DNA from 3 places in the Pantoea sp. SGAir0175 genome. Region 3 is predicted to be linked to each of the others. Evidence: predicted binding sites of a transcription regulator. Region 3 holds the regulator's gene; each other region holds the start of a gene.
What was found. Region 3 encodes CRP, which controls carbon source genes, mostly activating them, when cyclic AMP is high. Its sites were predicted from a motif close to ATGTGANNNNNNTCACAT; they were not measured.

Region 1 (10,613 bases), 160 kb from region 3:
TGTGGGCGACAGTAAACAGTTCGATGACTTTGCGGCGCGGGTCAAAGCAACGCTGAACGAAACCTGGCAGCGCGACAGCTTTGATTATTTAGTGAACAACGCTGGCCATGGTCATTACAAGCTGCTGGCCGAAACCAGTGAAGAGGAGTTTGATGCGCTGGTGAATGTGCATTTTAAAGGGCCGTATTTCCTGACGCAGAAACTGCTGCCGCTGATCGCCGATGGTGGACGCATCCTGAACATTTCCAGCGGTCTGACGCGCATGACGCTGCCGGGTTCAGGTACTTACGCCGCCATGAAAGGGGCGATGGAAGTGCTGACGCGCTATCAGGCGAAAGAGCTGGGCGAGCGCCGCATTCGCGTCAACATTCTGGCGCCGGGGGCGATTGAAACCGACTTTGGCGGGGGTCGCGTGCGCGACACCAAAGATCTGAACGCGCATATCGCTTCAGTGACCGCGCTGGGCCGCGTTGGTCTGCCGGATGATATCGGTGATGCCATCAGCGCGATCCTGAGCGATGAAACCGGCTGGATTACCGCCCAGCGTATCGAGGCCTCCGGCGGTCAGGCACTGTAAAAACATCGCGCTGCGACCGAATCGTGTTAACCAACGGAGCAGCGCCCGTTTTACACCTCAATCGTGCCATCAATCAGGGTGAGGGTTTGTCCGCCGATCCAGATTGTCTCACCGGCAAAACGCACCACAATGCGACCGGCACGCTGGATGGCGCTGCCCTGACGCGCGCAGTAATCCTGCCGCTGGCCCTGCGCCGCAAGATAGCGTGCCAGACAGGCGTTGGCGCTGCCGGTGACCGGATCTTCGACCAGGCTACCGTTCTCGACCAGCAGCGCGCGCACCTCGTACTGCGCCTCTGCGTCCTGCGGCAGCGGGCCAAACAGGGCGATGCCGTTCACACCCGCATGCTGCTGCAGCCGCAGTAAATCGTCCGCCTGGGTGACCACCTCCAGCACCGCCTGCGCGCTGCTCATCGGAACTAACAGCCAGCGAATCCCCATATCCGCCACGGCTGGCGTCTGGCTGAGGTCGAACGCGTCACTGTGCAGTGCGCTGCTCATCAGCGCATCGCTGAACGGCGTCAGGCTGGCGTGCGGTGCGGCAAAGGCCAGCGTACCGTCAGCGCCAATCTGCACCTCAACCAGGCCCACGCCGCACTCCTGCACAATCTTACCCGCTGTTTTCAGGGGCCAGCCGGCTTCCAGCAAGGCATGCGCGGTGCCAAGCGTGGGGTGTCCGGCAAACGGCAGCTCGCCGCCGGGCGTAAAAATGCGCACACGATAGTCGGCTGTGGCATCCTGTGGTGGCAGCACGAAGGTGGTTTCCGACAGATTGGTCCAGCGTGCGATGGCCGCCAGCTGTGCGTCGCTCAGACCCTGGGCATCCATGATCACCGCCAGCGGATTGCCGCTGAACGCACCTGTGGAGAACACATCCACTTGTTTAAACGCCACCTGCATGTTCGCTCCTTTCCTCATTGAGGTTGTCTGAAATCCGGATTTACATCCTGCTGATTGCTTAAGGCGTCTAACAGGACTATGAATAGATTAACAATTCTGCCAGCGGAGTCCGCTATGTTAAAAATTCTGGGCCGTAACTCGTCAATCAACGTTCGTAAAGTGCTGTGGCTCTGTTCAGAGCTGGATATTGCCTGGGAGCACGAGCCGTGGGGTGAAGACCCGCAGTCGTTGCACTCACCGCAGTTTATGGCGCTCAATCCCAACGCCATGGTGCCAGTAATCATCGAAGATGACTTCGTGATGTGGGAGTCCAACGCGATTCTGCGCTACCTCGCCAACAGCAACGGCGGTGAATGGCTCTACCCGGATAATCCGCGCGCGCGTGCGCCGGTCGATCAGTGGATGGACTGGCAGGCCACCGAGCTCAACACCTCATGGCGCTATGCTTTTATGTCGCTGGTGCGCAATTCGCCAGCCCATCAGGATCCGCGCCTGCTGGCTGCCGCCATCAAAGGCTGGAGCCACACCATGGGTATTCTTAATCAGCAGCTGGAAAAAACCGGGCGCTACGTCGCGGGCCGAAACTTTACCCTGGCCGATATTCCGGTTGGCCTGGCGGTGAACCGCTGGTTTGAAACCCCGCTCGACCATCCGGACTTTCCTGCCGTGCAAACCTATTATGAGCGCCTGACGGAACGCGAGGGTTACACCACCTGGGGCCGCAACGGTAAGCCCTGATCCTGACCCGGCGCGATACCGGTGATTTCACAGGCCAGCGCGCCGGTGCGTTTCAGTGCCCAGGTGTAACGCTCATCAAACGGATAGCAGCAGGAGAGACGCAGCGCATGGCGATAGCGATCGCTCAGTGAATAGAGCGCGCCCGGCGTGACGCAAATTTGCTCCTGCAACAGGCGATGAAACATCTCCACCGTGTCAACCTTACCCGGCAGCTCGACCCAAAACACAAAGCCGCCGCGCGGCAGGGTAGCGCGCGTGCCCTGCGGGAAATGACGGGCAATGATGCCGCGCGCCGCATCCAGATTAGCGGCATAGCGACGCCGCAGCGAACGCAGATGGTGATCATAACCGCCGCTGGCGAGGAATTCGGCCAGCGTTTCGCTCAGCAGTTTTGATTCGGTCATCGACGATACCGCTTTCAGCCGCGCAATCGCCGGGTGGAAGCGGCCGGCAGCCGTCCAGCCCACGCGAAAATCGGGCGCGACGGTTTTGGTAAAACTCGTGCAGTAAATCACCCAGCCGTCGCGGTCAAAGGCTTTGACCGGCGGCGACAGCGGCCAGTCAAACTGCAATTCGTCATACAGCCCATCCTCCAGCAGCGGAACGTGGTAAGTGTTCACTAACTTCGCGAGACGCTTTTTATTTTCCAGCGGCATCACGTAGCCCAGCGGATTCTGCGCGCCCGGCATGGCGATCAGCGCCTGAATGCGCTGCTCCTGTAGCAGCATCTCCAGCGCATCCAGCGACAGGCCGTTTTGCGGATCGGTGGGGATTTCCAGCGCCTTCAGCCCGAGTGAGGCCAGCAGCGGGAACAAAAAGAAGTAGGTCGGCGATTCAAGCCCGACGCAGTCGCCCGGCTTCGTCACCGCACGCAGCGCCAGCTGCAGCGCTTCCATGCAGCCGTGGGTCAGGGTGATGTCCGCGACAGTCAGATTCAGGCCGGTGTGCAGGCTACGGCGCGCAATCTCCTCCCGTAAGCGCTCACTACCCGGCGGAAGCGCGTAGCGACCAATGATGTCGTTATCGCGGCGAATAAGGGAGGCGGTAATGCGTCCCAGTTTCGCCGCCGGAAACAGTTCGCTATCCTGCGGGCAGGCCAGCGAAATATTGGTGTAGTCGGGGTGATTCTGCGCGGCGAACACCTGCTCGATCAGTTCCAGTTTTTGCGTGCTGGGGTCATTAACGCTGGCGCTCATCGGCCTGAGCGGTCGCGTTACCGCGGGCAGCACGCCACGCACGTAGTAGCCCGACTGCGGACGGGCTTCTATCAGGCCGCGATCTTCAAGGATATGCCAGGCACTTAGCACGGTATTGATGCTGACCTGGTGCGACTGTGCCACGCGCCGGATGGCCGGCAGGCGCTTACCCGGCTTCAGCGTGCCCTGATGGATAGATTCGGCAAAACTGTCCGCCAGCTGCTGGTACAGCGTCTGGCCGGATGAGAGAGGAAGGGACACAAAAGCCTCCGCGCGCGATAGGTACAATTTAAAATTGCCTTAACTGTATCCATCACAATAGTGATTTTGTGTCTCTGTTGCCATCGTAATTTGCGCATTAGCATGGTGCTTCGTTGATTCTCAGGGAAACGCACCATGCTCGATCCATCCTTCTTTAGCTACGTTACGGTGATGTCGATTACACCGGGTCCGAACAATCTGTTACTGGCCACGTCCGGCGTCAATTTTGGCTTCCGGCGCACGCTGCCGATGCTGTTTGGCATCCTGCTCGGCTGTGCGTTACAGATGCTGCTGGCGAGCGTGGCGCTGGAGCTGCTATTGCACTGGATGGCGTCGGTGCGGTTGCCGCTGACGGTGGTGGGATGCAGCTATCTGCTGTGGCTGTCGTGGAAAATCTTCCGCGCCGGTGCGCCGCAGCTGCGCGAACGTCCGCGTCCGATGACCCTGCTGGGCGGCGTGTGTTTCCAGGCGGTGAATCCCAAAGCCTGGCTAATGGTCACCAACGTGGCGCTGATGTACGCCAACAGCAACGGTGTGCTGGCGGTGCTGCTCGGCTTCGCCGCCCTCAACCTGCCGTGCATTTTAATCTGGGCAGCGCTGGGCGACCGGCTGCGCCATCACCTGCAGATTGCGTGGAAACGTCAGGCATTCAACACGCTAATGGCGCTGTCGCTGGTGGCGACCACCGGGTGGATGCTGTATGACGCGCTGCTATTGGGCTGATGCCACGGCGTTGGATGGCGCGGTAAGCAGGGGCACAATATGGGGGGCTGGTCAGTTAACGAAGCCGTACGACGCACCCTGATGTAGCGGCGCGATTTATCGCGCAATGTGCAATGTATTGTGCCGCTAACAAACGTGCGCTTCCTGGTGAATAAATTCCAGGCTGGAACCGTCAGGGATTGCGTCATCCAAAGGGCGACACTGTAATCAAAAAAGAGGCCGCGATTGCGGCCCCAGTCAGGTCTGTATTTACCGGTGAAGGGACAGGCGTCGCCGCTTACTTGCCCACCACATGGGCGGTTTCACGGCCTTCGTCGTTGGCAGCTTCCGGCGTGATGACCGGTGCGTAATCCAGCTGCAGCACGCGACTGGTTTCGGCCAGCACCTTCTCGGTCAGCGCTACGTCGCCGTTCAGCTTGCGGCCCCACGACGGGATTACCGCGCGGATTTTGGTTTGCCACTCTGGCGAGCGCATTTGCTCCGGGAACACTTTCGCCATCAGCTCCAGCATAATCGGTGCTGCGGTGGAGGCGCCCGGTGACGCGCCCAGCAGCGCAGAGATCGAGCCGTCGGCCGAGGTGACCACTTCGGTACCGAGACGCAGCACGCCGCCCTCTTTCTCATCATTTTTGATGATTTGCACGCGCTGACCGGCCGTGACCAGCTTCCAGTCTTCCTGTTTTGCCTGCGGTACATAAGCGCGCAGCGCTTCCATACGATCGTCATCGCTCTGCAGCACCTGATCGACCAGATATTTCACCAGATCGAAGCTTTTCAGCCCAACCTGCATCATCGGCAGCAGGTTACTGCTGTTCATCGCGCCGAACATATCCAGTAGCGAGCCCTGCTTGAGGAATTTTGTGGAGAAGGTCGCAAACGGGCCAAACAGCAGCACCTGCTTGCCATCCAGCACGCGGGTATCAACATGCGGTACCGACATCGGCGGTGCGCCCACGCTGGCTTTGCCATACACCTTCGCCATGTGCTGCGCCACCACGTCCGGGTTTTCCGTGACGAGGAACGAGCCGCCCACCGGGAAACCAGCGTAGCCTTTTACTTCCGGGATGCCGGTTTTTTGCAGCAGCGGCAGCGCGGCACCGCCGGCACCGATAAACAGCTGGCGCGCGGTCAGCACACGCGGCTCACCGCTGGCGAGGTTGTGCAGGCTTACCTGCCAGCGCCCATCGCTCAGGCGCTTGATGTCGCGTACTTCCTGACGCAGACGCAGGCGGAAATTCTCTTTCTTCTCCAGCGCAGCAATCAGCTGGCGCGTCACCTCACCGAAGTTAACGTCGGTGCCCATGTCGGTCCAGGTGGCCGCCACTTTCTGCTTGCGGTCGCGCCCGTTCATCACCAGCGGAATCCACTCAGCGATCTGGTCACGATCTTCGGAATAGTTCATGCCGCGGAACAGGGTGCTTTTCTGCAGCGCCTGGAAGCGCTTGCGCAGGAAAGCCACGTTGGCCTCGCCCCAGACAAAACTCATGTGCGGCGTGCTGTGAATAAAGCTTTGTGGATTACTCAGGTTGCCTTTCTGTACGTGATACGCCCAGAACTGGCGGGAAATCTGGAAGGATTCGTTAATCGCCACCGCTTTGGCAATGTCGATGCTGCCATCCGCTCTTTCGGGCGTATAGTTCAGCTCGGCCAGCGCCGCGTGGCCGGTGCCGGCATTGTTCCAGCCGTTAGAGGATTCGACCGCGACATCATCCAGCCGCTCGACCATCTCAATCGACCAGTCTGGCTCGAGATCCTGCAGCCAGGTGCCTAAGGTAGCACTCATCACGCCTGCGCCGATCAGCAGGACATCTACGTCTTTTCGTTCCTGAAGGTGTGTGCTTTCCATGCCAGCGGCGGCTAGCGCCAGATTTACCGCAGTGTTGCTCATGAGGCGACATCTCCTCTCTGTTGCCCTGAAGCTCAACAGGTTCGCAGGCGAAACAGCCACGCTTTTTGCAAGCGCGTTGCGCTATTTCTCAAAGGTTAAGACTCAGGTTTAAGCCATAGGTGTGATAACGGTTAACTGCACGTTATGCATATGCATTCGAATATAACATTCTCGTATCGGAATTAAACGTTTGTTTATTTTTTAAATGCAGAAATGATTCAGCATAAGAATTAATCAGCCCGACGGCGCTGTCATAAGGGATTTTTATCCCCTAATCAGGCAGTTATAGTAACGTAGTTGTTGCGGCAGTGTGAGGGAAATGGAGAGGGGTGATTTCACACGGTGAGCTGGATCACAAATTAACGCATTGAAAACGATAGGTTTTAGCGAAATTGATTTTTTATGCGGATTTTATGTTGCCTGATGTTTCGCCAGATCGTGTAAAAATAATGTTACATTTGTGTGACTTTTAATTTGGGCACGGTGTCGGGCGCCCGTCAGAAGAAAAATGCATCACGCGCACCGCTCAGCGCAGCTGGAACCAGCGGCGCCAGACGAAGCGGATAATGAAAAACTCAACGGTACCCAGCAGCAAAAACCAGACGCAGAACACTATGGTGTACAGCTGATTCACATCCTGCAGATGCAGAGCCTGCTGCAGCTGTTTTGCCAGCGCCACGCCAAACGAAGGGGCGGGCAGCAGTAGCGCCGAAAGAAAGCCCAGCAGCAGAATGCCGCCCGGGATGATCAGCGTTTCAAATGGGTTTTTCATCGCATCATTCCAAATCAGTTAGCGCGGGCATTAGCGCATAAAACCGCGGCGCGGTGCAATCCCCGCCGCAGCGTGCGCTAAGAAATTTCTTCTATTCCATCCACTTAGCTACAGAAATAGCGGCAGTTAAGAGTTATAGCCTTTGCTATACTTAAACCCATGATTTTGTTGTCTTTTTTTTGGCTGGTTGGCGTGCTAGACTGCGCGCACTTTTTCATTACTGAACCCGATATGCGGACAAAGTGCAGGCTTAATCGTCTTATTTCACCGCATTGACTGAAAACCATGACATTTATCGCAACCCTGATTCTGGCCTTTGGTATGTCGATGGACGCTTTCGCTGCAGCACTGGGCAAAGGCGCGTCGCTGTATCGTCCGGGCTTCAAAGAAGCATTACGCACAGGGCTGATTTTTGGCGTCATTGAAATGCTGACGCCGCTGGTAGGCTGGGCCATCGGGCTGGCCGCCAGCCACTACATTATGGCGTGGGATCACTGGGTGGCATTTGGTCTGCTGGGCATTCTTGGCGGGCGGATGATCATGGAAGGTTTCCGTCAGACGGCCGATGAGCCGTGCGAAGCGCCGCAGCGCCACGGCTTTATGGTACTGGCGCTGACGGCGGTAGCGACCAGCCTTGACGCGCTGGCGGTGGGGGTTGGCCTCGCGTTCCTTCAGGTTAACATTGTGCTCACCGCGCTCACCATCGGTGCGGCCACCACTATCATGGCGACCACCGGTGTGCTGGTCGGCCGCTTTATCGGTCCGGTAATGGGCAAATGGGCGGAAGTGCTGGGCGGCGTGGTACTGATCAGCATTGGCTGCACCATCCTGATTGAGCACTTAGGGCTGTTCCGTTAACGTCTGGCAGCATGGGGTGGGCGCGTTTTTGTGATCTGGTTCAAAAATAATTGCGTGAAAAATGCGCGGGCGTTATAATTTTCGCGTAATTCTTCAACAATTTTTGTATCAGGTGCACCATGAAACGTTTTTTCCGCTCCGTGTTTCGCTCTTATGTTGAGACCTTCAAACACGTACCGCCGGGCGCCTTAAACTAAGCGCTCCGCCAGAAACCCTCGATAATCGCGGTCAGGGATCGACCTGTGGTTATCACCCGGCGCCGTTCCCCTCTGCGCATCTCTGTCACCAAAACTCACAAACATTAATTACTTTACCCTCAGGTCATACCGCTTTTCCGTCTGGCTTTTGATAACCTGCGCGCAAATTCTCTATAACATTGAGGCCATCATGCAGCTGTGCAGTTTTTCTCTTATTGACCAGGCAAGAAAAAGTTATGGCATCGTGCAACCCGACGGCGTGATCGATCTCGGTGCGCGGCTGGGCGACAGCTGTCCGGATTTGAAAACCCTGCTGCAGCGCGGTGGCCTGAGTGACCTGCAGGGGTACCTGAGCGAGCCGGTGGACTATGCCTTCAGCGCGATTCGCTTCCTGCCGGTGGTGGAAAACCCAGGCAAAGTCTTCTGCGTTGGTATGAACTATGCCGACAAGCGCCAGGAGTTTGCCGCCACGCTCGACGCGCCGACGCTGTTCGTACGCTTTGCCGATTCGCTGGCAGCACACGAGCAGCCCCTGCTGAAACCGGCGACCACGGCTGAATTTGATTACGAAGGCGAGCTGGCGGTGATCATCGGCAAGGCGGCTTATCAGGTAAAAGCCGCCGATGCGCTACAGCATGTAGCGGGCTACAGCTGCTTTATGGATGCCACGGTGCGCGACATGCAGTTCACCTGGTTTACCGCAGGCAAAAACTGGCAGCAAACCGGCGGCTTTGGCCCGTGGATGACCACCGCCGACGACATCCCGGACCCGCAGCAGCTGGCGATCAAAACCTGGCTGAATCAGCGCGAAGTGCAGAATGATACCACGGCCAGCATGGTGCATCCGGTGGCGAAGATCATTGAATACATCTCGGCGTTTAGTCCGCTGTCACCGGGCGATGTCATCATCACTGGCTCACCGGGCGGCGTGGGGAAAAAGCGTACGCCACCGCTGTTTATGTTCCCTGGCGATGAGATCGAAGTGGAAATTGAGAAGATTGGTCGTCTGCGCCACCGCATCGTCTGACGTTTTGCTGCGCGGTGGCGAACGTTGCACTGCCACCGCGCTACCGCTTAAATAATTATTCAACAATACGAAATGTCCCGAATTTATATTTAAATGGCGCAGATTTAGTTATCAGGTTAAATAATTATTGTTAAGTTAATTTTCCTGCGATGTATTGCGTAAATATTTTTGTGATCGCCAACTAATTCCCTCGCTTTGCTATAGTTAAAATTAAAAGCAGCGGCGTATTATCGTCCACTGCCGATTCCGGCATGGAAATAAGGGATGATAATGAAAACCATCAGTCGCGAGATCATTAACGATCTCATTGACCGCGTGGGCGGTCGGGAAAATATTCTGTCACTTTCGCACTGTATTACCCGCCTGCGCTTTGTGCTGCAGGATGTCGACAAGGCCGATCCAGAGGCCATCCGCGCCACGCCCGGCGTTAAAGGATGCTTTAATTCTGCCGGACAGTTTCAGGTAATTATTGGAACCGAAGTTGACACTTATTATAAAGCGTTAGTTGAAGCACTAAATATTAGTGAGACCTCTAAGGAGCAGATTAAATCTGCGGCGCGCAGCCAGATGAAATGGCACGAGGCATTATTATCCCATTTTGCTGAGATATTTTTCCCGTTATTACCGGCGTTAATTAGCGGCGGTTTAATTCTCGGTTTCCGTAACGTGCTCGGCGATATTGCCGTGGCGGATGATAAAACCCTGGTGCAGCTCTATCCCGGTGTGAAAGGGCTGTACGATTTCCTCTGGCTGATTGGCGAAGCGATCTTCTTCTATTTGCCGGTGGGGATTTGCTGGTCGGTGGTGCGCAAGCTGGGCGGTACGCCAATCCTGGGGATTGTGCTGGGCATTACGCTGGTTTCACCGCAGCTGATGAATGCGTATCTGATTGGCAGCCAGGTGCCGGAAGTGTGGAACTTCGGCTGGTTCAGTATTGATCGGGTCGGCTACCAGGCGCAGGTGATTCCGGCGCTGCTGGCCGGGCTGGCGCTGGCGAAAATCGAACTGGCGCTAAAACGTATCGTGCCCGCCTATCTGACGCTGGTGGTGGTGCCGGTGTGTGCGCTGCTGCTGTCGGTTTTCCTCGCCCACAGCCTGATTGGCCCATTTGGCCGTCTGATTGGCGACGGCATCGCCTTCGCGGTGCGTCACCTGATGACCGGCAGCTTCGCGCCGATTGGTGCCGCGCTGTTTGGCTTCCTGTATGCGCCGATGGTGATCACCGGCGTGCATCAGACCACGCTGGCGGTTGATCTGCAGATGATTCAGAGCATGGGCGGCACGCCGGTGTGGCCGCTGATTGCGCTGTCCAATATTGCACAGGGTGCTGCGGTGGTCGGCATCATTATCGCTAACAAAGATCGTGCTGAACGCGACCTCACCGTGCCGGCCGCCATTTCAGCGTGGCTCGGCGTAACGGAGCCGGCGATGTACGGCGTCAACCTCAAGTACCGCTACCCCATGCTGTGCGCCATGA
Region 2 (10,613 bases), 1.1 Mb from region 3:
AATATTGACGGTGACGCTTTTCTCACGCTGCAGCCGCAGCGCCGGGCCGAGCAGGCTACCGTTGTAACCCCAGGTTGGGACGGATTTGCCGTTCCACTGGCTGCTGCCGGTCATGGCGGTCAGCGTGTACTGGCCGTGTGCATCGGGCTCCAGCAGCGACGGGATGGGCAACAGCGGGCGCGTAGCGGCCATCAGCGAGCGGCTCCAGAAGGGCAGCGCGCCGGCTGCACTGAGGGCGGCAGTCAGCTTGAGAAAATGACGACGTTGCATATTCATATCCTTATCGTGAATAGGGGCACAGCGTAAACCTTTCCCCTGCGGGAGGGTCAAGCGATGAAAGCGCCCGCCGGGATAAAAAACGCGCCAGTGGCCCATTTAGCCAAATTTAGCGGAATCCCGGCAATAACTGTGCTAACGTCATTAAATTGTCCCTTGTTGAGAACGATTATGACGAAAAGCATCAAGATCCTGCTGCTGGCGGGACTCCTTGGCTTCTCCTCCACCAGTTTTGCCCTGAGCGAATCCGAAGCAGAAGATCTGGCTGACCTCACCGCCGTGTTTGTCTATCTGAAAAATGATTGCGGCTATCAGGATCTGCCCGACGCGCAGATTCGTAAAGCACTGGTGTTTTTTGCCCAGCAAAACCGCTGGGATCTGAGCAATTACAGCGCTTACAACATGAAATCCCTCGGTGAAGAGAGCTACAAAGATTTGAGCGGTATCGCCATTACCAACGACAAAAAGTGTAAGTCGCTGGCGCGCGATTCCCTCAGCCTGCTTGCCTACGTGAAATAATCCTCCGCCCTGCGCTGCTGTTAACGCCCTGACCGTGCAAGCACGGTCATAATTCGTTATGCTTTTTTCTGGCATTATTGCGCGTTAACAGCATAAGGAGCGCTCCGGCATGGCCGACAAAGAGACCTGGCATGAGACGCTGCATAGCGGCTTTGGCCAATATTTCAGCGTAGACAATCTGCTATACCACGATAAAACCGCGCATCAGGATCTGGTGATCTTTGAGAACGCCGCGTTTGGCCGCGTGATGGCGCTGGACGGCGTGGTGCAAACCACCGAGCGCGATGAGTTTATCTATCACGAAATGATGACGCACGTGCCGATTCTGGCGCACGGCAATGCCCGGCGCGTATTGATTATCGGCGGCGGTGACGGCGCGATGCTGCGCGAGGTCGCCCGGCATCAGCGCGTTGAGCACATCACCATGGTGGAAATTGATGCCGGCGTGGTGAATTTCTGCCAAACCTATCTGCCTAATCACAGCGCCGGCGCCTTTGACGATCCGCGTCTGCAGCTGGTAATCGACGATGGCGTTAACTTCGTCAGCCAGACGCAGGAACGGTTTGATGTGATCATCTCCGACTGTACCGATCCAATCGGTCCCGGCGAGAGTCTGTTCACCTCGGCGTTTTATGCCGGCTGCAAACAGGCGCTCAATCACGGTGGCGTGTTTGTCGCGCAGAACGGCGTCTGCTTCCTGCAGCAGGATGAAGCGGTCAACAGCCACCGCAAACTCAGCCACTATTTCGCTGACGTCAGCTTTTACCAGGCGGCGATTCCGACTTACTACGGCGGCATCATGACCTTCGCCTGGGCGAGCGACGATCCGGCGCTGCGCCAGCCGGACCTTGCGACGCTGCAGTCACGTTTTGCCGCGGCCGGACTGCCCTGCCGTTACTACACGCCACAGCTGCACATCGGCAGCTTTGCCCTGCCGCAATATCTTTTAAACGCGCTCAGCTGATCTCAGGAGGTGAACCCAATTGCAAAAGCTAAAACTACATGGCTTCAATAATCTGACCAAAAGCCTGAGTTTTTGTATCTACGACATTTGCTATGCCAATAGCGAAGCCGAACGTGATGGCTATATCGCCTATATTGATGAGCAATATAACGCCAACCGCCTGACGGAAATCCTCACCGAGACCTGTTCGATTATCGGTGCTAACGTGCTGAATATCGCGCGCCAGGATTATGAGCCGCAGGGTGCCAGCGTGACGATTCTGGTCAGCGAGGAGCCGATCAATCCGCAGGATATCGATAATTCCGAGCATCCCGGCCCGCTGCCCAATTCGGTGGTCGCGCACCTCGACAAGAGTCACATCTGCGTGCACACCTATCCGGAAAGTCACCCGGAAGGCGGTTTATGTACCTTCCGCGCCGACATTGAAGTCTCGACCTGCGGCGTGATTTCGCCCCTGAAGGCGCTGAATTATCTCATCCACCAACTGGAGTCGGATATCGTGACCGTGGATTACCGCGTGCGCGGCTTCACCCGCGACGTCAATGGCGTGAAGCATTTCATCGACCATGAGATCAATTCTATTCAGAACTTCATGTCCGAGGATATGAAAGCGATGTACGACATGGTGGACGTTAACGTTTATCAGGAAAACATCTTTCATACCAAGATGTTGCTGAAAGAATTTGATCTGAAGTATTACCTGTTCAACACCAAACCTGAAGAGCTGAGCCCGCAGGAGCACAAGCGCATCACCAATCTGCTGTGGAAGGAGATGCGTGAGATTTACTACGGACGCAATATTCCGGCGACGGGATTGAAGTTGTTATAACTCAGCGCCAGCAGTGGGTGAAGGCTGCGCCGCGGTAGCGCAGCGCACGTCATTCACCCGCTGATGCGGGCGGCACATTTACGCGGTCAGCTGCAGGCCAATGCCGCGCTCGCGCAAATCACGGCATACCGCTTCATCAAGGCGGGAATCGGTCACCACATCGGTCAGGCTATCAATCGGTGCCGCGCAGTACAGCGACCATGAACCATATTTGCTGCTGTCGGCCAGCAGAATACGCCGGCGCGCGTTGGCCAGCAGATCCATCTTCAGCCCGGCTTTGTCTTCCGTCGGCGTGGTAATACCGCGCTCAATGCTCCATGAGTTACAGCTGACAAACGCAATGTCCGGATTGATGCTGCGCAGCAGGCGCCGGCCGTGCTCACCAATGCACGACTGGCTGGAGTCGTCGATGCGGCCGCCGATGATGGTGGTCTCAATCTGTTTAAACTCCGACAAAAACAACGCAATGTGCAGATCGGCGGTGATCACCCGCAGCTGCAAATGGGTCAGCTGTCGTGCCAGTTCCAGCATGGTGGTGCCGGCATCCAGCACTACCGCATCGCCGGACTGCACATAGCTGGCGGCGAACTGGGCGATGGCCTGCTTCTCCGCCAGGTTACGCTGCATCTTCTCCAGCGTGGTCGGCTGCGTCGGGATAAAGCGGTTCAGCGTGACGCCGCCGTGGCTGCGGCTAATCACCCCTTCCTTGTCCAGCTTAATCAGATCGCGGCGAATGGTGGCTGGCGAAGCAGAAATGGCGCTCACCAGCTGTTCAACAGTGACCAGATTATGACTTTTGAGATAGTCCATAATCTGGTCGAGACGGCTTTGTCCCTTCATATTTCCCTATGCAAGCTGCATCGCGAGTTTTATCGAGATCGCCATGCTCGCAGAGTTCGCTTTACCTGTCCAGGCGATATCAAATGCCGTGCCGTGGTCGGCGGAAGTGCGGATAAACGGCAGTCCCGCCGTGATGTTGACGCCATCGTAAAAGCCAAGCAGTTTCAACGGGATATGTCCCTGATCGTGGTACATCGCCACCACCATATCGTACTGCCCCTGCTGGCACTGTAAAAACACCGTATCCGGCGGGCACGGGCCATGGACATCAATGCCCTGCTGCTTCATTGCCTGGATCGCTGGCGTCACCGTGGTGATCTCTTCATCCCCAAACAGGCCATTCTCGCCCGCGTGCGGATTGACCCCGGCGACGGCGATGCGCGGTTGGTCATAGCCCACGCGGCGCAGGAAGCTGTCAGCCATGCCGATCACCGTCTGAATACGTTCGCCGTTCAGCGTGTCGAGGAACTTACGCAGCGCGATGTGCGTGGTCACGTGGATCACTTTCAGATGGTCGGTATACAGCACCATGGCGTAATTTTTGGTCTGGGTCAGCTGTGCCAGCAGTTCAGTGTGACCGGGATAAAGGTGGCCCGCCGCGTGCAGCGCCTCTTTGTTCAGCGGGGCGGTGGCAATCGCCTGCACGTCGCCCGCCAGCGCCAGTTCGGTGGCGCGCTTCACGCAGCGCCAGGCCAGATCGCCGGCCTGCTTCTGTACCTTGCCCGGCTGCAGCGCGTCAGGATCGGCCAGCGGCTCATCGATGACGTTAATGATGCCCGGTGCGAAATGCGCATCCTGCACGCTGTCCAGCACGCGCAGCTCGGCCTGCGGCGTAATGTTCAGCGCCAGCACCCGACGCAGCGTCGCGGCACAGCCGACCACCACCGCCGGAATGCCCGCCAGCTCCCCTTCCGCCAGCGCTTTAATGATGATTTCCGGGCTGATGCCCGCCGGATCGCCCATGGTCACCGCAATAGTGTTATTCACTCGACTTCTCCTCAATAAAACGAATGGCTTCTGCCAGGGTGTTTTCATCACCAAAGCCACCCGCTTTGGTCATCACCGGCAGGTGTAATTCACTGTTAAGCAGAACCCCGTGCGGCACACAGCCCGCCACCTGGCCCTGAATCTGAAAGCCGCTGGCCCCGAATGCCTGCGCCACCGCGATGGCCACGTCACCGCCGGAAAGAAACAGGCCGGCAGGCTGAATGTGTGCGCAGACGGCGCGCGTCAGCTGCGCCAGAAACTGGCAGATGCGCTCGCCGAGCTGCTGGCGCGTAATCTGCTGCTGCTGACACAGCTGCGCAATCGCGTGGCGCTGATCAGCCTGTTGCGTGGTGCGCACCACACAGTGCACGCCCTCGCGCAGCGCCTGGACCATCGCCTGCTGCCAGGCTGCCGCCTGCGGCCATGCCGGTGTGGCAAACAGCTGGCAAATATCAATATCAATCAAGCAGATGTCACGCTGGCTGGCGAGCCGGGCGATTTGCTGCTGCGCCATGGCGCTCATCGAACCGACTATCGCCAGCACCGGGCGAGAGGGCCGCGCAGCAAGATGCGCACCCAGCGCATCGCTTAACCCGGACGCGCCGACCAGCAGCGGACGTTCCGGCAGCGTCGCGGCAGCCGCGATAATGGCGTTGATATCCGCCTGCTGTTCCGCGTCCAGTACCAGCAGGCCCTGACTGGTCACCAGCCGTGCGGCCAGCGTGCCGCTGCGTACCGTGGCAAGATCGATCTGCTCGCCTGGCAGGTCGCATTGCATCTGCAGGCGCGTCAGCACGTTACTGCTGGTCACCGGGGTTTTAGGATCGCTGGCAAATTCGGTGTCAGTCAGGCGCTGCTGATGGATCCACACTTCCCCGCCGCGCGTGATGCGGCCCAGCTTAGGCACCGCCGGCACCACCAGCGCCAGCCGTTTCGCGCTGACCTGCAGCGCGGCCGCCACCTCAGCGCCTGGATTGCCGCGCAGCGTTGAGTCAATCTTCTTAAACAGCCAGCCGTGTTGCGCTATCTGCTGATGCGGCTGCATGGCGGCATGTGTACGGCTGGCGGCTTCCGCTGCGCTGACCGCACGGCTATCGGTACTGATCACCAGCACATCCGCTGCGCCGGCATCCGGGGGCGTCAGGTTATTGAACAGCACGTGGACGCGTGCGCCGGCCAGTGCGAAGCCGCTGCCTGCGTCGTTGGCGCCGGTAAAATCGTCGGCAATCACCAGAACGGGCGTTTTCCATGGCGATGAAGTCATTCTCTCTCCTGTCACGGCCCCTTGCCGTGCTGCATTTGATTATATTCAATCATGATTGATTATATGTGAGCAAGATCAAATTAATTGAAATCGATATCGCCTATAAATTTAGCCTCAGAAAGAGATACACCTCGCACAGCATTGAGCAAACCTAATCATAATGTGCAAAACCGTTATAAGGGCATGACATGAATATCAACAGCACCGTGATCAGTGGCTATCAGGCTCTGAACGATCTCAGCTATTTACTGCAGGATAAGCAGAAGGCGTTGCTGGTCACGGATAAAAACATTCTGGGTATTCCGGCGGTGCAGGCGCTTGTCGCCCGGCTGCAGCAGCAGATCGCCAGCCTGAGCCTGGTTGATACGGTGCCGCCCGAGCCGAGCCAGCATGATGTGGCGGCGATTGTTGCGGCGCTGCCGCACGGCGACGTCGATCTGGTGATAGGCATTGGCGGCGGCAGCGTACTGGATGTGGCGAAGCTGCTGTCCGTGCTATGCGTGGCCGATGCGCCAACCCTGACGGCGCTGCTGGCCGGTGAGAAGCCGCACACGCGTACCGCTTCTTTACTGATCCCAACCACGGCCGGCACCGGCTCGGAAGCCACGCCCAACGCCATCCTTGCCATTCCGGAGAAAGAGACCAAAGTCGGTATTATTTCGCCGGTGATGCTGCCGGACTACGTGGCGCTGATTCCGGAACTTACCACCAGCATGCCGGCGCACATCGCCTCGTCGACCGGAATTGATGCGCTGTGCCACCTGATTGAGTGCTTTACCGCCACCGTGGCCAATCCGGTGAGTGATAACTATGCGCTGATCGGCATGAAAAAGCTGTTCGCCAGCCTCGAAAAGACCCTTGCCGAACCGGACAACCTGGAAGCACGGCTGAATATGTTGTGGGCGTCCTACTACGGCGGAGCGGCGATCGCCCATGCCGGGACACACCTGGTGCACGCCATGTCGTATCCGCTGGGCGGCAAGTATCATCTGCCACACGGCGTGGCCAACGCCATTCTGCTGGCGCCGTGCATGCAGTTTGTGCGTCCGGCGGCGGTGAGCAAGTTCGCGCAGGCCTACGATCTGCTGCCGGATGCCGATAGTGCACTGGATGAAGAGGCCAAATCGCACGCGCTGGTGGCCTATTTCGCCGCGCTGGTGCAGCGCCTTAAACTGCCGGCCAGCCTGGAAGCACTGGGTATCGGGCCGGATCATCTGCCGTATCTGGTCGAAGCCGCGCTGGACGTGCAGCGCCTGATGAAGAATGTACCGATGAAAGTCAGCGCCGACGATGTGCGCAACGTCTACCTGACGCTGTTTCCGGCGTTAAATCACTCAGCATGAGCGGGGAAATCATGAGCAAAAATATTCAGGGCGTACTGACCGCCATCGTCACCACTTTTGATCGCGACGGAGCCTACAATCCTGCCGCGCAGCGTGAACAGATTCAGCGTCAGCTGAGCGCCGGCAACGGTATTTTCTGCGGCGGCACCAACGGGGAGTTTTTCGTGCTGAACGAGCAGGAAAAGCTGGCGGTGACCGAGACCTGCGTCGACGAAGTAAACGGCACTGCACCGGTGGTGGCGCACATTGGCGAGATCTCGACGCGTGAGACTATCCGGCTGGGCAGGCAGGTAGCAAAGCTGGGTGTGGATGCCGTCTCGGTGATCACCCCTTACTTTGTCCCGCTTAAACAGGAAGAGCTGATTGATCACTACCGCGCCGTGGCCGACGCCCTCGACGTCCCGCTGTTTCTCTACAACATTCCGGCGCGCACCGGTAATACGCTGCAGCCGGAAACCGTGCGTACGCTGGCAGCGCATCCCAACATCATTGGCATCAAAGACAGCGCCGGCAGCTACGAAAGTCTGAGCGGCTTTCTGCAGGCAGCGGCAGGTATTGCGCATTTCAATGTACTGAACGGGCCGGATTCACTGATTCATCAGGGCTTCGTCGATGGCTGCTCCGCCTGTATTTCCGGGCTGGCTAACGTGGCACCGAAAGAGATTAACGCCATCTGGGCGCGCTTCCATGCCGGCGACATCGCCGGATCGCGCGCCGCTCAGGAGAACGTCACCGGCCTGCGTACCGATCTCTACAGCATCGGTTTCTCCCCGGCGGCGGTGAAAAAAGCCGTGGCGCTGCTCGGCTATGAGGTTGGCGACAGCCGCTATGCGGTGCGCTTCTCTGCGGAGGAAGAGCAGAAGATCCGCCAGATCGTGAATCAGTATTTGCAGTAAAGCCAGTAAATTCAAAGCACTTACCGCACGCAGCTGTGGTAGCGGCGCGATTCATCGCGCAATACAGGCGCCGCTCCCCCCTGCCGCCATCAGGGTTAGGGTTAATCTGACGGTGGCGGGGCGGATTCAGGCAGCGATGGCTGCCGTTATTAACACCGGGACGCATTTGCTATGAAAGTCATCTGTACTTCACCTTCGTTCGCCCGCTATGACGCCGCGCCGATCGACACACTGCGCCAGCAGGGCTTTGAGCTGATTACGCTGCCCGCCGACGCGCCGCTCAGCGCGCTGGCGCCGCATCTCGCCGACACCGTCGCCCTGATCGTGGCCTTTACCGAGGTCAACGATGCGCTGCTGTCGCTGGCACCGCAGCTGAAAATTGTCTGCAAGCACGGCGTAGGCGTCGATAACATCGACCTCGACGCGACGCGTGCGCGCGGTATTTACGTGACAAACGTGCCGGACGCGAACAAACACGCGGTTGCCGATTTCGCCTTTGCGCTGATTCTCAATAGCGCGCGCCAGATCACCACCGCCGCAATAGAGACCCGCGCCGGCCACTGGCCACGCATTTTTGCCACCGACGTCTACGGCAAAACGCTCGGCATCATCGGCCTGGGCAATATCGGTAAGCAGGTGGCACTGCGCGCTAAAGGCTTCAATATGCGCATCCTCGCCTTCGATTTTTATCCCGATGACGCCTTCGCCGCCGAACACGGCGTGACGTTTGTCAGCCTCGATCAGCTGACGGAGCACAGCGACTTCATCACCTTACATATGCCGCTCACCGACCAGACGCAAAACCTGTTCGACGCCGCGCGCCTGAAGCGCATGAAGAAGAGCGCGTTTCTCATCAACGCGTCACGCGGTGGCGTAGTGAATGAGCAGGATCTCTACCAGGCATTGCAGGATAACGTGATTGCCGGTGCGGCGGCGGATGTCTTTGTGCAGGAGCCGCTGGCGCAGCATCCGCTGTTCACCCTGAGCAACTTTATCCCCACGGCGCACCTTGCCGGTTATACCGACGGTGCTATCAGCGCCATCGGCGAACGCTGCGTGACGCAGATTGTGCAGTGTATCAAACAGGGCGAACGCCCGATGAATGTCATGAACGGGCTGGCCTGACGCCGCCCTCCTCTGTCACCCTTTTCGCGTGGATAATGATTATGACCAACACCGCACGCTCAACACGCATCAGATGGTGGATCGCCGGCCTGATGTGGCTGGCCATTGCCATTAACTATATTGATCGTACCGTACTCTCTGCCGCCGCACCGCACCTGATCACCGAGCTCGACATCAATCCGGAGATGATGGGCTTTATCATGGCAGCATTTTTCTGGTCCTACGCGCTGTTGCAGATCCCGGCAGGCTGGTTTGCCGACCGCTTCGGCCAGAAAAAAGGCCTCGGTATCGCTGTCGGCTGGTGGTCGATTGCCACCATGGCGATGGGGCTCGCCACCGGCTTTAAATCGCTGCTGGCGCTGCGTCTGGCGCTCGGCGTGGGTGAAGCAGCGGCTTATCCCAGCAACGCCGGTATTACCGCGCGCTGGTTCCCGGATCGCGAGCGCGCCACCGTCTCAGGCCTGTTCGACAGCGCATCAAAATTTGGCGGGGCCGTCGCCATGCCGCTGATCGTCTTTATGATCGCGCTGTTCGACTGGCGTCTGACCTTTCTGGCGATTGGTGCCGTCGGGCTGATCTGGGTCATCGCCTGGTATTTCATTTATGCCGAGAACCCGGAAGACCATAAAGCGATCAGCGCCGATGAAGTGCGCCTGATCCGCGATGGCCAGGCGCAGAAGCACGGCGATAAGAACGTGCGGCCGATGAAGTGGTACAAGCTGCTGCGCTACCGCAACATCTGGGCGATGTGTATTGGCTTCTTCACCATCAATTACACCTCCTACTTCTTTATCACCTGGCTGCCAACCTACCTGGTGAAAGACAAAGGGATGGATTTCCTGAAAATGGGCATGGTGGCGGCGCTGCCGCTGATCTGCGGCATGGTGATTGAGGTGCTGGCGGGCTGGGCGTCGGACCGTATGGTGCATAAAAAAGTGCTGTCGCTGACCGCCACGCGCAAGCTGTTCCTGACGATTGGCCTGCTGATGGCGCTGTGCATCGGGTTCGCGCCGTTCACCGATTCCGTGTTCATGACGGTACTGCTGCTGTGTATTGCTAAGTCCGGCACCACCGTCGCGGCCTCTCAGGTGTGGGCGCTGCCGGGCGATGTTGCGCCCACCAACAGCGTGTCAATTGTTGCCGGGCTGCAGAATACCGTCTCCAATATGGGCGGCGCGGTCGGGCCAATCATTACCGGCGCTATCGTCGGTGCCACCGGCCACTTTACCTGGGCGCTGGTGTTCTCGGCGGTGCTGGTGGTGATCGGAATCCTTAACTATCTGTTCCTGCTCGGTAAGGTCGAACCGATTGTGGATGAGGAACCTTTATCCCACGCCCGTTCCGCCATTAACGGCGTGTAAACTGCGCAACGGCAGTGGCGCCCCGGCTGCGGGCGCCCGTTAGCGGCCGGCCATAAACCGGCGATAAGCAGCAATCACCGCGAGAAAATCCTCCACGCCGCAGAACGACAGGCTCTCCTCATCGTAATAAGTCATGCCCTCTTCCAGGCCGTCATCCTCTAACGCCAGCTGATTGGCGCGGATCATCACCTCTTCCTCATCCAGCCACA
Region 3 (10,613 bases):
GCAATTTTCCACGCCAGCCACAGCAGGTAGAGGCTACCGGCCACTTTCAGTACCAGATGCAGTGAGGGATAGAGCAGAATCAGGCTGCCGATGCCAAACGCCACCATCAGCAACATCACCTGCATGCCAATCATGATACCAATCAGCAGTGGAAAGGTGCGCAGGAAGCCAAAATTAGCACCTGAGGCGGTAAGTAACATATTATTGGGCCCTGGCGTGATGGCCGCGACCCAGAGAAAGCCCAGCATTGATAAAAAAAGACTCAGTTCCATGTATATTCGGGTGCTCCTCACCCAGAAAAGCGAACAACCCATCGAAGCTATCAGCGAGTTATGCATCAGACAAGTACTATCCCAGGCTATTTTGATCGCCCGAGCGGCGAGCGCTTTACCCCGCTGCGCGGCTTCGGCAATGCGCATCTGCAAACGCTGCTGCCGCGCCTGCTGCGCCGGCGCGTCACGCTGCGCCCGCACTGGCAGCGCCTCGATCTGCCGGACGGCGACTTCGTCGATCTGGCGTGGAGCGAAGATCCGGCACAGGCACGTCACAAGCCGCGCATGGTGCTGTTCCACGGGCTGGAAGGCAGTTTCCGCAGCCCGTATGCCCATGGGCTGATGCAGGCGTGTCAGGCGCGCGGCTGGCTGGCGGTGATCATGCATTTCCGCGGCTGCAGCGGCGAGCCTAACCGCCTGCAGCGCATCTATCACTCCGGTGAAACTGAAGATGCCACCTATTTTCTGCACTGGCTGCAGCGCGAATGGGGCACGGTGCCGACTGCGGCGGTCGGCGTTTCGCTTGGCGGCAATATGCTGGCCTGTCTGCTGGGGCTGCAGGGCACGTCGGCCCCGCTGGATGCCGCGGTCGCCATTTCCGCGCCGCTGGCGCTGGAGCCGTGCAGCCAGAAGCTGGACGTGGGCTTTTCACGCTTTTATCAGCACTACCTGCTGACCCAGCTGAAGAAAAACGCCACGCGCAAACTGCGCGCCTGGCCGGGCACGCTGCCGGTCGATCTGACGCAGCTGCGCGCCTTCCGCCGGCTGCGTGAGTTTGATGATGCGATTACCGCCCGCGCCCACGGTTTTATTGATGCGCGCGACTATTATCAGCGCGCCAGCGCCATGCCATTGCTGACCGGCGTGCGCAAGCCGCTGCTGATCATCCATGCTAAAGACGATCCCTTCATGACCGATGCGGTGATCCCGCAGCCGCAGCAGTTGTCTGCCACAATTGAGTATCAGCTGACGCAGCAAGGCGGTCACGTCGGCTTCGTGGGCGGCAGCCTGCTGCGACCCAAAATGTGGCTGGAGCAGCGCGTGCCGGACTGGCTCTCAACTTATCTGGATATGTAACTGTGATTATTCCCTGGCAAGAACTCGACCCGACAACGCTGGAAAACCTGATAGAAAGTTTTGTGCTGCGTGAAGGCACCGATTATGGCGAGCAGGAGCGCAGCCTGACGCAGAAAGTGGCCGACGTGCGCCGCCAGCTCGAGCAGGGCGAGGTGGTACTGGTGTGGTCAGAATTGCATGAATCGGTCAATATTATGCCGCGGCGGGAATTTCGCGGCTGATGCGTCAGGCGGCAATTCGTGGTAACAATGCTCATCGCCGGACTTCACAGGGAGCGCTGTTATGTCAGCCAGGCATCCAGTCATAGCCGTTACCGGTTCCAGCGGCGCCGGAACCACCACCACCAGTCTCGCCTTCCGTAAAATTTTCCAGCAGCTGGATCTGCACGCGGCGGAAGTAGAAGGCGACAGTTTCCATCGCTATACCCGTCCGGAAATGGACATGGCGATTCGTAAGGCGCGCGACCTCGGGCGTCACATCAGCTACTTTGGCCCGGAAGCCAACGACTTCGGCCTGCTGGAGCAGACTTTCCGCGACTATGGTCAGAGCGGACTCGGCCAGTCGCGCAAATATCTGCACACCTACGATGAAGCGGTGCCGTGGAATCAGGTGCCGGGCACGTTTACACCCTGGCAGCCGCTGCCGGAAAACACCGATGTGCTGTTCTATGAAGGCCTGCACGGCGGCGTGGTGACGCAGCAGCATAACGTGGCTGAACATGTCGATCTGCTGGTTGGCGTGGTACCGATTGTTAATCTGGAGTGGATTCAGAAACTGGTGCGCGACACCAGCGAGCGCGGCCATTCGCGCGAAGCGGTGATGGATTCGGTGGTGCGTTCGATGGAAGACTACATCAACTACATCACGCCGCAGTTTTCCCGCACGCACCTCAACTTCCAGCGCGTGCCGACCGTGGATACCTCGAACCCGTTTGCCGCGCGTGAGATCCCGTCGCTGGATGAGAGCTTTGTGGTGATTCATTTTCGCGGCCTGGAGGGCATCGCTTTTCCTTATTTACTGGCGATGATCCAGGGCTCGTTTATTTCCCACATGAATACGCTGGTGGTGCCGGGCGGCAAGATGGGACTGGCGATGGAGTTAATCATGACGCCGCTGGTGCAGCGGTTGATTGAAGGAAAACGTATTGAATAGCGCAGGCTAACGCGCCAGTTTCGCCGGGAGGAGCTGAGATCGGGAGCGCAGGGCCGCGCTCCCGGCTGGATTACAGCTCCACCACTTCGTAGCTGTGCGTTATCTCGACGCCCTTGCCCAACATGATCGCCACCGAGCAGTACTTCTCCGCGGACAGATCCACCGCGCGCGCTACCGCTTTATCGCTCAGCGCTTTGCCGCTGACAATAAAATGCAGATTGATATGCGTAAAAATGCGTGGCGCTTCTTCGCGGCGTTCCGAGGTCAGTTTGACTTCACAATCGGCGACATCGTTGCGCCCCTTTTGCAGAATCGACACCACGTCAATCGCGCTGCAGCCGCCCGCAGCCATCAACACCATTTCCATCGGGCTGGGCGCTTTATCACCGGAATTGCCGTCCATTAATACCTGATGACCGGATGAGGATTCTCCGAGAAAGGTCAGCCCTTCCACCCATTTCACTCGTGCCTGCATTATTCTTTCTCCTGAAGCGGCGGTTTTGCCGCCAGAGTACGCTTTCACCTGACAAACAGCAATGCAGACGCATCCCCCACCTGCTGAAGCGAGACAACAGGAGACAGGTTGCAAAAGCTATGCTACAAACAGTGCTGAAAATATTTTCGTCACGAAAGACGAAAGCGGGACGAATCAAAAGCATCGCTTACGAATCCACCCCCGAATAACTGTCCCTCACGGGAAACGCTGGACGATTTCACCGCCTGACAGGGAAAACTGCCCCCTGTATTTTGGGCACGATTACAACAGAGGATAATAGCGAATGGTTCTCGGCAAACCGCAAACAGACCCTACACTCGAATGGTTCCTGTCCCATTGCCATATTCACAAATATCCATCCAAAAGCACCCTCATCCATCAGGGTGAGAAAGCGGAAACGCTGTACTACATCGTGAAAGGTTCCGTCGCGGTACTGATTAAAGATGAAGAAGGCAAAGAGATGATTCTCTCCTACCTCAATCAGGGGGATTTCATCGGTGAGCTCGGCCTGTTTGAAGAGGGCCAGGAGCGTAGCGCCTGGGTACGTGCGAAAACCGCCTGCGAAGTGGCTGAAATTTCCTACAAAAAATTCCGTCAGCTGATTCAGGTCAATCCGGATATTTTAATGCGCCTGTCGGCGCAGATGGCGCGTCGCCTGCAGGTAACATCTGAAAAAGTCGGCAACCTTGCCTTCCTCGATGTGACCGGCCGTATCGCGCAAACGCTGCTCAACCTGGCGAAACAGCCTGACGCCATGACCCACCCGGACGGTATGCAGATTAAAATCACCCGTCAGGAGATTGGTCAGATCGTGGGCTGCTCACGCGAAACCGTGGGTCGTATCCTGAAAATGCTGGAAGATCAGAACCTGATCTCCGCACATGGCAAAACCATCGTCGTTTACGGCACCCGCTGATTTCTTCTCACCCACGGCGTGATGGCAACATCGCGCCGTTTCTGTTTACGATGAGCTGATGTGGCGTCGAATCATCTATCATCCGGAAGTTAACTATGCGCTGCGGCAAACGCTGGTGCTGTGCCTGCCTGTGGCGCTCGGCTGGCTGTTTGGCGATCTGCAAAAAGGGCTGCTGTTCTCCCTGGTGCCGGCCTGCTGCAACATCGCCGGTCTGGATACGCCACACAAGCGGTTCTTCAAACGGCTGATTGTCGGCGGCGCACTGTTCGCCAGCGGCAGTTTTCTGATTCAGTACCTCACGGCTTACGCTGTGCCGCTGCCGCTGATTCTGCTGGTGTTGCCGCTGCTGGTGGGCGTGACCGGTGAAATCAGCCCGCTGCATGGTCGTTTGCTGCCCGGCACGCTGATCGCCGCCATCTTTACCTTAAGCCTCGTCGGCCGTATGCCGATGTGGGTCCCGCCGCTGCTGTATATCGGCGGGACGCTGTGGTACGGGCTGTTTAACTGGTTCTGGTTCTGGCTGTGGAAAGAGCAGCCGATGCGCGAGACCCTCAGCCTGCTGTACCGCGAGCTGGCCGATTACTGCGACGCCAAATACACCCTGCTGACGCAGCTGACCGATCCGGAAAAAGCGCTGCCACCATTACTGGCGCGCCAGCAGAAAGCGGTCGATCTGATCACCACCTGCTACCAGCAGATGCATATGCTGTCGGCCAGCCGTGATAACAGCCATAAACGCCTGACGCGCGCCTTTCAGGTTGCGCTCGATCTGCAGGAGCACATCTCGGTCAGCCTGCACCAGCCGGAAGAGGTGCAAAAGCTGGTGGAGCAGAGCCACGCCGAGGCGGTGATCCGCTGGAACGCGAAAATCATTTCGGCACGGCTACGCGTGCTGGCCGATGCCATTCTCTATCACCAGCTGCCGGAACGCTTCCACATGGAAAAGCCGCTCGGCGCGCTGGAGAAAATTGCCCGGCAGCACCCGGATAATCCGGTCGGTAATTTCTGCCTCTACCATTTCAGCCGCATTGCGCGCGTGCTGCGCACGCAGAAGCCGCTGTATACCCGCGACCTGATGGCCGATCGCCAGCGCCGCCTGCCGCTGTTGCCGGCGCTGCGCAGCTACCTGTCGCTAAAATCTGCCGCGCTGCGGACGGCGGCGCGCTTTGCGGTGATGCTGATGTTCGGCAGCGCGCTGGCGCTGTTCTTCAATATTCCCAAGCCCTACTGGATTCTGATGACCATCATGTTTGTCAGCCAGAACGGCTACAGCGCCACGCGCGTGCGCATTCAGCACCGCGCGCTCGGCACCTTCGCCGGCTTGCTGATCGCCGCAGCGTCGCTGCGCTTTGCTGTTCCGGAGTCGATTGCCCTGCTGACCATGCTGGTCATCACCCTCGCCAGCTATCTGATCACGCGTAAATATTATGGCTGGTCGATGATTGGCTTTACGGTGACGGCGGTGTATTCACTGCAGCTGCTGTCGCTGAACGGCGCGCAGTTCCTGCTGCCGCGCATGATGGATACGCTGATGGGCTGCCTGATTGCCTTCGCCGGCATGATCTGGCTATGGCCGCAATGGCAGAGCGGGCTGCTGCGCAATAACGCGCACGACGCGCTGGAGGCGTATCAGGAGGCGCTGCGCCTGCTGCTCGGTCCGGAGCAGGCGCCGGAGAAGCTGGCGTATCAGCGCGTCAAGGTTAACCAGGCGCACAACGCGCTGTTTAACTCGCTCAACCAGGCGTCTACCGAACCGGGCTTTAACTTCCAGTATCTGAAAGATATGCGCCTGTGGGTGACTCACAGCCAGTTTATCGTCGAGCACATCAACGCCATGACCATTCTGGCGCGCGAGCACACCATGCTGACGCCAAAGCTGGCAGAGCGCTATTTGCAGTCCTGTGAAATTGCGCTGCAGCGCTGTCAGCAGCGGCTGGCTTACGACGGGCCGGGCAACGACAGCAATATTCTGGAAGCGCCGGAGAATCTGAATGAGGGGCCGGTGACGATTGTCGAACAGCATGTGAAGCGCATTCTGCAGCACCTCAATGTGATGCACACCATTTCTTCACTGGCGTGGAGCCAGCGCCCACATCACGGCCGCTGGCTCAGCGTGCTGAAGCCGAAAGGTTAGTTCAGGACTTTCGCGATCGCCCGGGCGAAGCGCGCCATGCCTTCTGCGATATCGGTCGGCTCAATCACCAGCGACGGCACAAAGCGAATCACATCGCTGCCGGCGGTCAGTACCATCAGGCCTTCAGCGGCGGAAGCGTTGAGGATATCGCGCGCTTTGCTGGCGTGCTGCGCGTTGAGTACGGCACCCAGCAGCAGCCCTTTGCCCCGAATTTCACTGAAGATGTCGAACTGCTGATTGATCTTCTGCAGCGCCGAGACAAACTGCTCACGACGCGCGTCGACACCATTCAGAACCTCGGGCGTATTGATGATATCCAGCGCGGTTTCGGCAATCGCACAGGCCAGCGGGTTGCCGCCGTAGGTGGTGCCGTGCACGCCCGGCGCCATCACCGAGGCGATTTCATGGGTGGTCAGCATCGCGCTCACCGGGAAACCGCCGCCCAGCGCTTTAGCGGTGGTGATGATATCTGGCTTGATACCATAGTGTTCGTAAGCAAACAGCTTACCGCTGCGGCCCATGCCGCTCTGCACTTCATCCAGCACCAGCAGCGCGTTGTGCTGATCGCACAGCGCACGCAATCCCTGCATGAATTCCGGCGTTGCTGGCATCACGCCGCCTTCCCCCTGAATCGGCTCCACCACAATCGCGCAGGTGTGGTCGTCAATTACCGCTTTCACCGCGGCCAGATCGTTAAACGGCACATGGACGATATCCGCCGGCTTCGGACCAAAGCCATCGGAGTATTTCGGCTGACCGCCCACCGAGACGGTGAACAGCGTGCGGCCGTGGAAGGCGTTGTGGAAAGCGATAATTTTGCTTTTGAATGGGCTGTGCTTTTTGCAGGCGTAGTAGCGCGCCAGTTTGAACGCCGCTTCGTTCGCTTCGGCACCGGAGTTACCGAAGAATACCCGCTCGGCGAAGGTCGCCGCGATCAGTTTACTGGCGAGGCGCAGTGCCGGCTCATTGGTGAACACGTTACTGGTGTGCCACAGGGTTTCGCCCTGGCTTTTCAGCGTTTCCACCAGCGCCGGATGACAATGGCCAAGCGCGGTGACCGCGATACCACCAGAGAAATCGATATACTCTTTGCCCTGCTGATCCCACACGCGGCTGCCTTTGCCTTTGACCGGCACAAACTGCGCAGGTGCATAAACAGGCAAAATAACGTTATCGAACGTTTCCCGGCTTACCGCTAGATTTTCCGCTGCCATTGATGACCTCATCGGGTTATTTGTTGAGCTGATGTGAAATTATAATCACAAAATATGCATAAAAAATCATGCAATGGCAAACGGAAGTTACGTATTGAGGAAATTCGCCAGCAGCTGATGTCCCTGCTCACTGAGAATGCTCTCCGGATGGAACTGCACGCCCTCCAGCGGCAGCGTACGATGGCGGAAGCCCATGATCTCATCGGCAACGCCATCGCGCAGGCTCCAGGCGGTGACTTCAAACTCCGGCGGCAGCGTGTCGCGCGCCACAATCAGCGAGTGATAGCGCGTGACGGTTAGCGGATTATTCAGGTTGCGGAACACGCCCTGGCCGGTGTGCTGCACCGCAGAAGTTTTGCCGTGCATCACCTGGCGCGCGCGCACCACCTGCGCGCCGTAGGCCTGGGCGATGGCCTGATGGCCCAGGCATACCCCGAGAACCGGCAACCGTCCGGCAAAGTGGCGAATGGCTTCGAGCGAAATGCCGGATTGATCCGGCGTACAGGGGCCCGGCGAGATCACCAGATGACTCAGCGGCAGCGCCGTCATCTCTTCCAGCGTCATCGCATCGTTGCGCACCACGCGCACCTGCGCGCCCAGTTCACAGAAGTACTGGTAGAGATTCCAGGTAAAGGAGTCGTAGTTATCAATTAGCAGCAGCATAATGCCCTCAGGCCAGTAAAACCGCCGCTATTCTACGCATTTTAACGCGCCGGACTCACCACTTTCGCAAACTGCGCGTTGAGCGGCGCGAGATCGCCGCCGACGCCGGCGACGATGGCCTGGTGCCAGCTTTCAGGCTCCAGCGTATCCCAGTTCAGCAGATAGCCCGCGTGCAGCGCCAGCTGTTCGAAAAAGATGCGCTGTGCCCGCCCGTTACCGGCACGGAACGGATGCAGGACGTAGATTTCACAGTAGTAATGCGCGATGCGTGCCACGAAGGTCTGCGGGTCGAGGTCGCACAGGCCCTCTTCCTCCTCCAGTGCGCTCATCAGCGCATTGCCCTCGTTCTCGATGTACTCACAGTGGCAATAGGGCGTGTCGTCGCGCCAGATGTCGATAGTACGCAGTTCGCCGGCCCAGCTGTAGATATCCTGAAACAGCGTGCGGTGAATGTGGCGCAGGTGCGGCAGGCCAGGCGTGGCCGGTCCGAGCGCCAGCGTGGCCAGCCGCGCCGCGCTGAATGCCAGCTCGGCTTTACGCAGCTGCGCCACGTCGTGAATTTCCAGCAGGTTTTTCAGCACGTCATCGTTGTGCCACAAATAGGGATCGCGCACCGCCAGGCTGTTATCCGCCATATTGCCTCCTCAGCGATGCCAGACGATCGTCCGCCTGGGCGCTCTCGACGGCAGGTTCATTCAGCGTATAACCGGCCAGTTTGCAGCTGGCCTGATAATTGGCCGCACGGGTTTGCTGCCACAACGTGATTTTCTGTTTTTCGGTGAGTTTGCTGCTCATAGCGCCTCCGGCAAGCAGGATGTGCCCTAAGTATAAGAGCAAATTTCAGCTTTGCCGGAGCGCGGCAGACGGCGCCACCCAGGGGTGGCGCGCAGAGGGATTACGGCAGGACTTTCGCGGAAGTGATAACAATCGGTTTTGACGGCACATTCTGGTATGGCCCGACATCTTTGGTCGGCACCTGGGCGATCTTGTCGATCACATCCATGCCTTTCACTACTTTACCAAACACCGCATAGCCGAAGTCGCGCTGGCCATGGTCAAGAAAAGCGTTGTCCGCCACGTTCAGGAAGAACTGGCTGGTGGCACTGTCTTTCTCAGCGGTACGCGCCATGGAAATGGTGCCACGCAGGTTGCGCAGGCCGTTATCCGCTTCGTTTTTGATCGGCGCGTTGGTCTGCTTCTGCTGCATATCCGCCGTGAAACCGCCGCCCTGAATCATGAAACCCGGGATCACACGATGGAAAATGGTGTTGTTGTAGAAGCCGTTATTCACGTAATCCACAAAGTTTTTTACTGAAACCGGGGCTTTCTGATTATCCAGTTCAAGTTCGATATTGCCCGCAGAGGTGGTGAGCAGCACGTGCGTATCCCCTTTCGCCGCCAGAGCCGAAGCAGATACAGAAGAGAGCGCTAACAGGGCAACCGCCGCTGTCAAAGTACGTTTAAGCATGAAAGATTCCTTACCTTGGAGAGCAAGCTCAAAAACGAGATTGATTGTAAAGAGCATGTAATACAAGAGCCAGCGTTTTACCTATATTTACGCTGATGTTGCTATCGTCATACTTTTCCCGTCGCGCAATCATTTGCGTGACGAAAATCACACTATTAATGAAATATTTCTCGCACGTTTCACTGCTTGTTTATTACGATCACAGATCCATTTACAATTCATGACACTTTTTGCCACGTCGGCGCATCACAGGTTCAGAACATGACAAACCGTAATCGCATTGGCCTTACCTGGATCAGCTTTTTCTCCTATGCGCTCACCGGCGCACTGGTGATCGTTACCGGTATGGTGCTGGATAATATTGCCCAGTATTTCCAGCTGCCCATCTCCGAGATGAGCAACACCTTCACTTTCCTTAACGCCGGTATTCTGGCGGCGGTGTTCCTGAACGCCTGGCTGATGGTGATTGTGCCACTCAAGCGCCAGCTGATCTTTGGCTTTGTGCTGATGATCCTCGCCGTGGCCGGGCTGATGACCAGCCATAACCTCACGGTGTTCTCGCTGTGCATGTTCGTGCTCGGCGTGGTCAGCGGTATCACCATGTCGATCGGCACCTTCCTGATTACCCATCTGTACGATGGTCGCCAGCGCGGTTCCCGTCTGCTGTTTACCGACTCGTTCTTTAGCATGGCCGGCACCATCTTCCCGATTATCGCGGGCATTCTGCTGGCGCGCGCGCTGCCGTGGTACTGGGTTTACGCCTGCATTGGCGTGATCTACGTGGCGATCTTCATCCTGACGCTGATGGTCGAGTTCCCGGTACTGAAGAGCGAAGCCGCGGTGCAGGGCGGCGAAAAAGAGAAGTGGGGCATCGGCGTGCTGTTCCTGTCGATCGCGGCACTGTGCTACATCCTCGGCCAGCTCGGCTTCATCTCCTGGGTGCCGGAATACGCCACCAAATCGATGGGCATGGATATCGCCGCCGCCGGTCAGCTGGTCGGTAACTTCTGGACCGCCTATATGGTCGGCATGTGGGCGTTCAGCTTCCTGCTGCGCTTCTTCGACCTGCAACGCATTCTGGTGGTGCTGGCGCTGCTGGCCACCGGCCTGATGTTCTGGTTCGTGAAAACCACCGATGCCAGCATGCTGCACTGGATCATTATGTCGCTTGGCTTCTTCTCCAGCGCCATTTACACCACCATCATCACGCTGGGCTCGCTG

Region 1: a site for CRP is predicted at 7,941-7,958, ahead of azuC (stress response protein AzuC). Genes of this name have one in related genera too.
Region 2: a site for CRP is predicted at 5,743-5,760, ahead of C1N56_RS15805 (iron-containing alcohol dehydrogenase). Genes of this name have one in related genera too.

Annotation. Positions count from the first base shown of each region.
Region 1 is NZ_CP028081.1:131,462-142,074, forward strand. Features, by position in the region: gene C1N56_RS00610 (SDR family NAD(P)-dependent oxidoreductase) at 1-577, shown strand, start outside; gene C1N56_RS00615 (PhzF family phenazine biosynthesis protein) at 628-1,476, opposite strand; gene C1N56_RS00620 (glutathione S-transferase family protein) at 1,591-2,214, shown strand; gene C1N56_RS00625 (aminotransferase-like domain-containing protein) at 2,181-3,671, opposite strand; gene C1N56_RS00630 (LysE family translocator) at 3,807-4,394, shown strand; gene mqo (malate dehydrogenase (quinone)) at 4,672-6,282, opposite strand; gene C1N56_RS00640 (DUF1158 domain-containing protein) at 6,809-7,054, opposite strand; partial or broken gene C1N56_RS00645 (hypothetical protein) at 7,085-7,135, opposite strand; gene mntP (manganese efflux pump MntP) at 7,340-7,912, shown strand; gene azuC (stress response protein AzuC) at 8,032-8,109, shown strand; gene C1N56_RS00660 (fumarylacetoacetate hydrolase family protein) at 8,300-9,136, shown strand; gene treB (PTS trehalose transporter subunit IIBC) at 9,407-10,613, shown strand, end outside.
Region 2 is NZ_CP028081.1:3,344,300-3,354,912, forward strand. Features, by position in the region: gene cueO (multicopper oxidase CueO) at 1-270, opposite strand, end outside; gene C1N56_RS15775 (YacC family pilotin-like protein) at 448-795, shown strand; gene speE (polyamine aminopropyltransferase) at 905-1,759, shown strand; gene speD (adenosylmethionine decarboxylase) at 1,779-2,588, shown strand; gene C1N56_RS15790 (DeoR/GlpR family DNA-binding transcription regulator) at 2,667-3,428, opposite strand; gene C1N56_RS15795 (D-threonate 4-phosphate dehydrogenase) at 3,435-4,463, opposite strand; gene C1N56_RS15800 (D-threonate kinase) at 4,408-5,679, opposite strand; gene C1N56_RS15805 (iron-containing alcohol dehydrogenase) at 5,868-7,022, shown strand; gene C1N56_RS15810 (dihydrodipicolinate synthase family protein) at 7,034-7,918, shown strand; gene C1N56_RS15815 (phosphoglycerate dehydrogenase) at 8,090-9,043, shown strand; gene C1N56_RS15820 (MFS transporter) at 9,085-10,404, shown strand; gene yacL (protein YacL) at 10,444-10,613, opposite strand, start outside.
Region 3 is NZ_CP028081.1:292,885-303,497, reverse strand. Features, by position in the region: gene C1N56_RS01335 (LysE family translocator) at 1-272, opposite strand, end outside; gene C1N56_RS01330 (hydrolase) at 333-1,349, shown strand; gene C1N56_RS01325 (YheU family protein) at 1,352-1,570, shown strand; gene C1N56_RS01320 (phosphoribulokinase) at 1,632-2,501, shown strand; gene C1N56_RS01315 (OsmC family protein) at 2,572-2,976, opposite strand; gene crp (cAMP-activated global transcriptional regulator CRP) at 3,281-3,913, shown strand; gene C1N56_RS01305 (YccS/YhfK family putative transporter) at 3,972-6,047, shown strand; gene C1N56_RS01300 (bifunctional acetylornithine/succinyldiaminopimelate transaminase) at 6,044-7,261, opposite strand; gene C1N56_RS01295 (aminodeoxychorismate synthase component II) at 7,349-7,924, opposite strand; gene C1N56_RS01290 (putative adenosine monophosphate-protein transferase Fic) at 7,966-8,559, opposite strand; gene C1N56_RS01285 (YhfG family protein) at 8,549-8,719, opposite strand; gene ppiA (peptidylprolyl isomerase A) at 8,820-9,392, opposite strand; gene tsgA (MFS transporter TsgA) at 9,654-10,613, shown strand, end outside.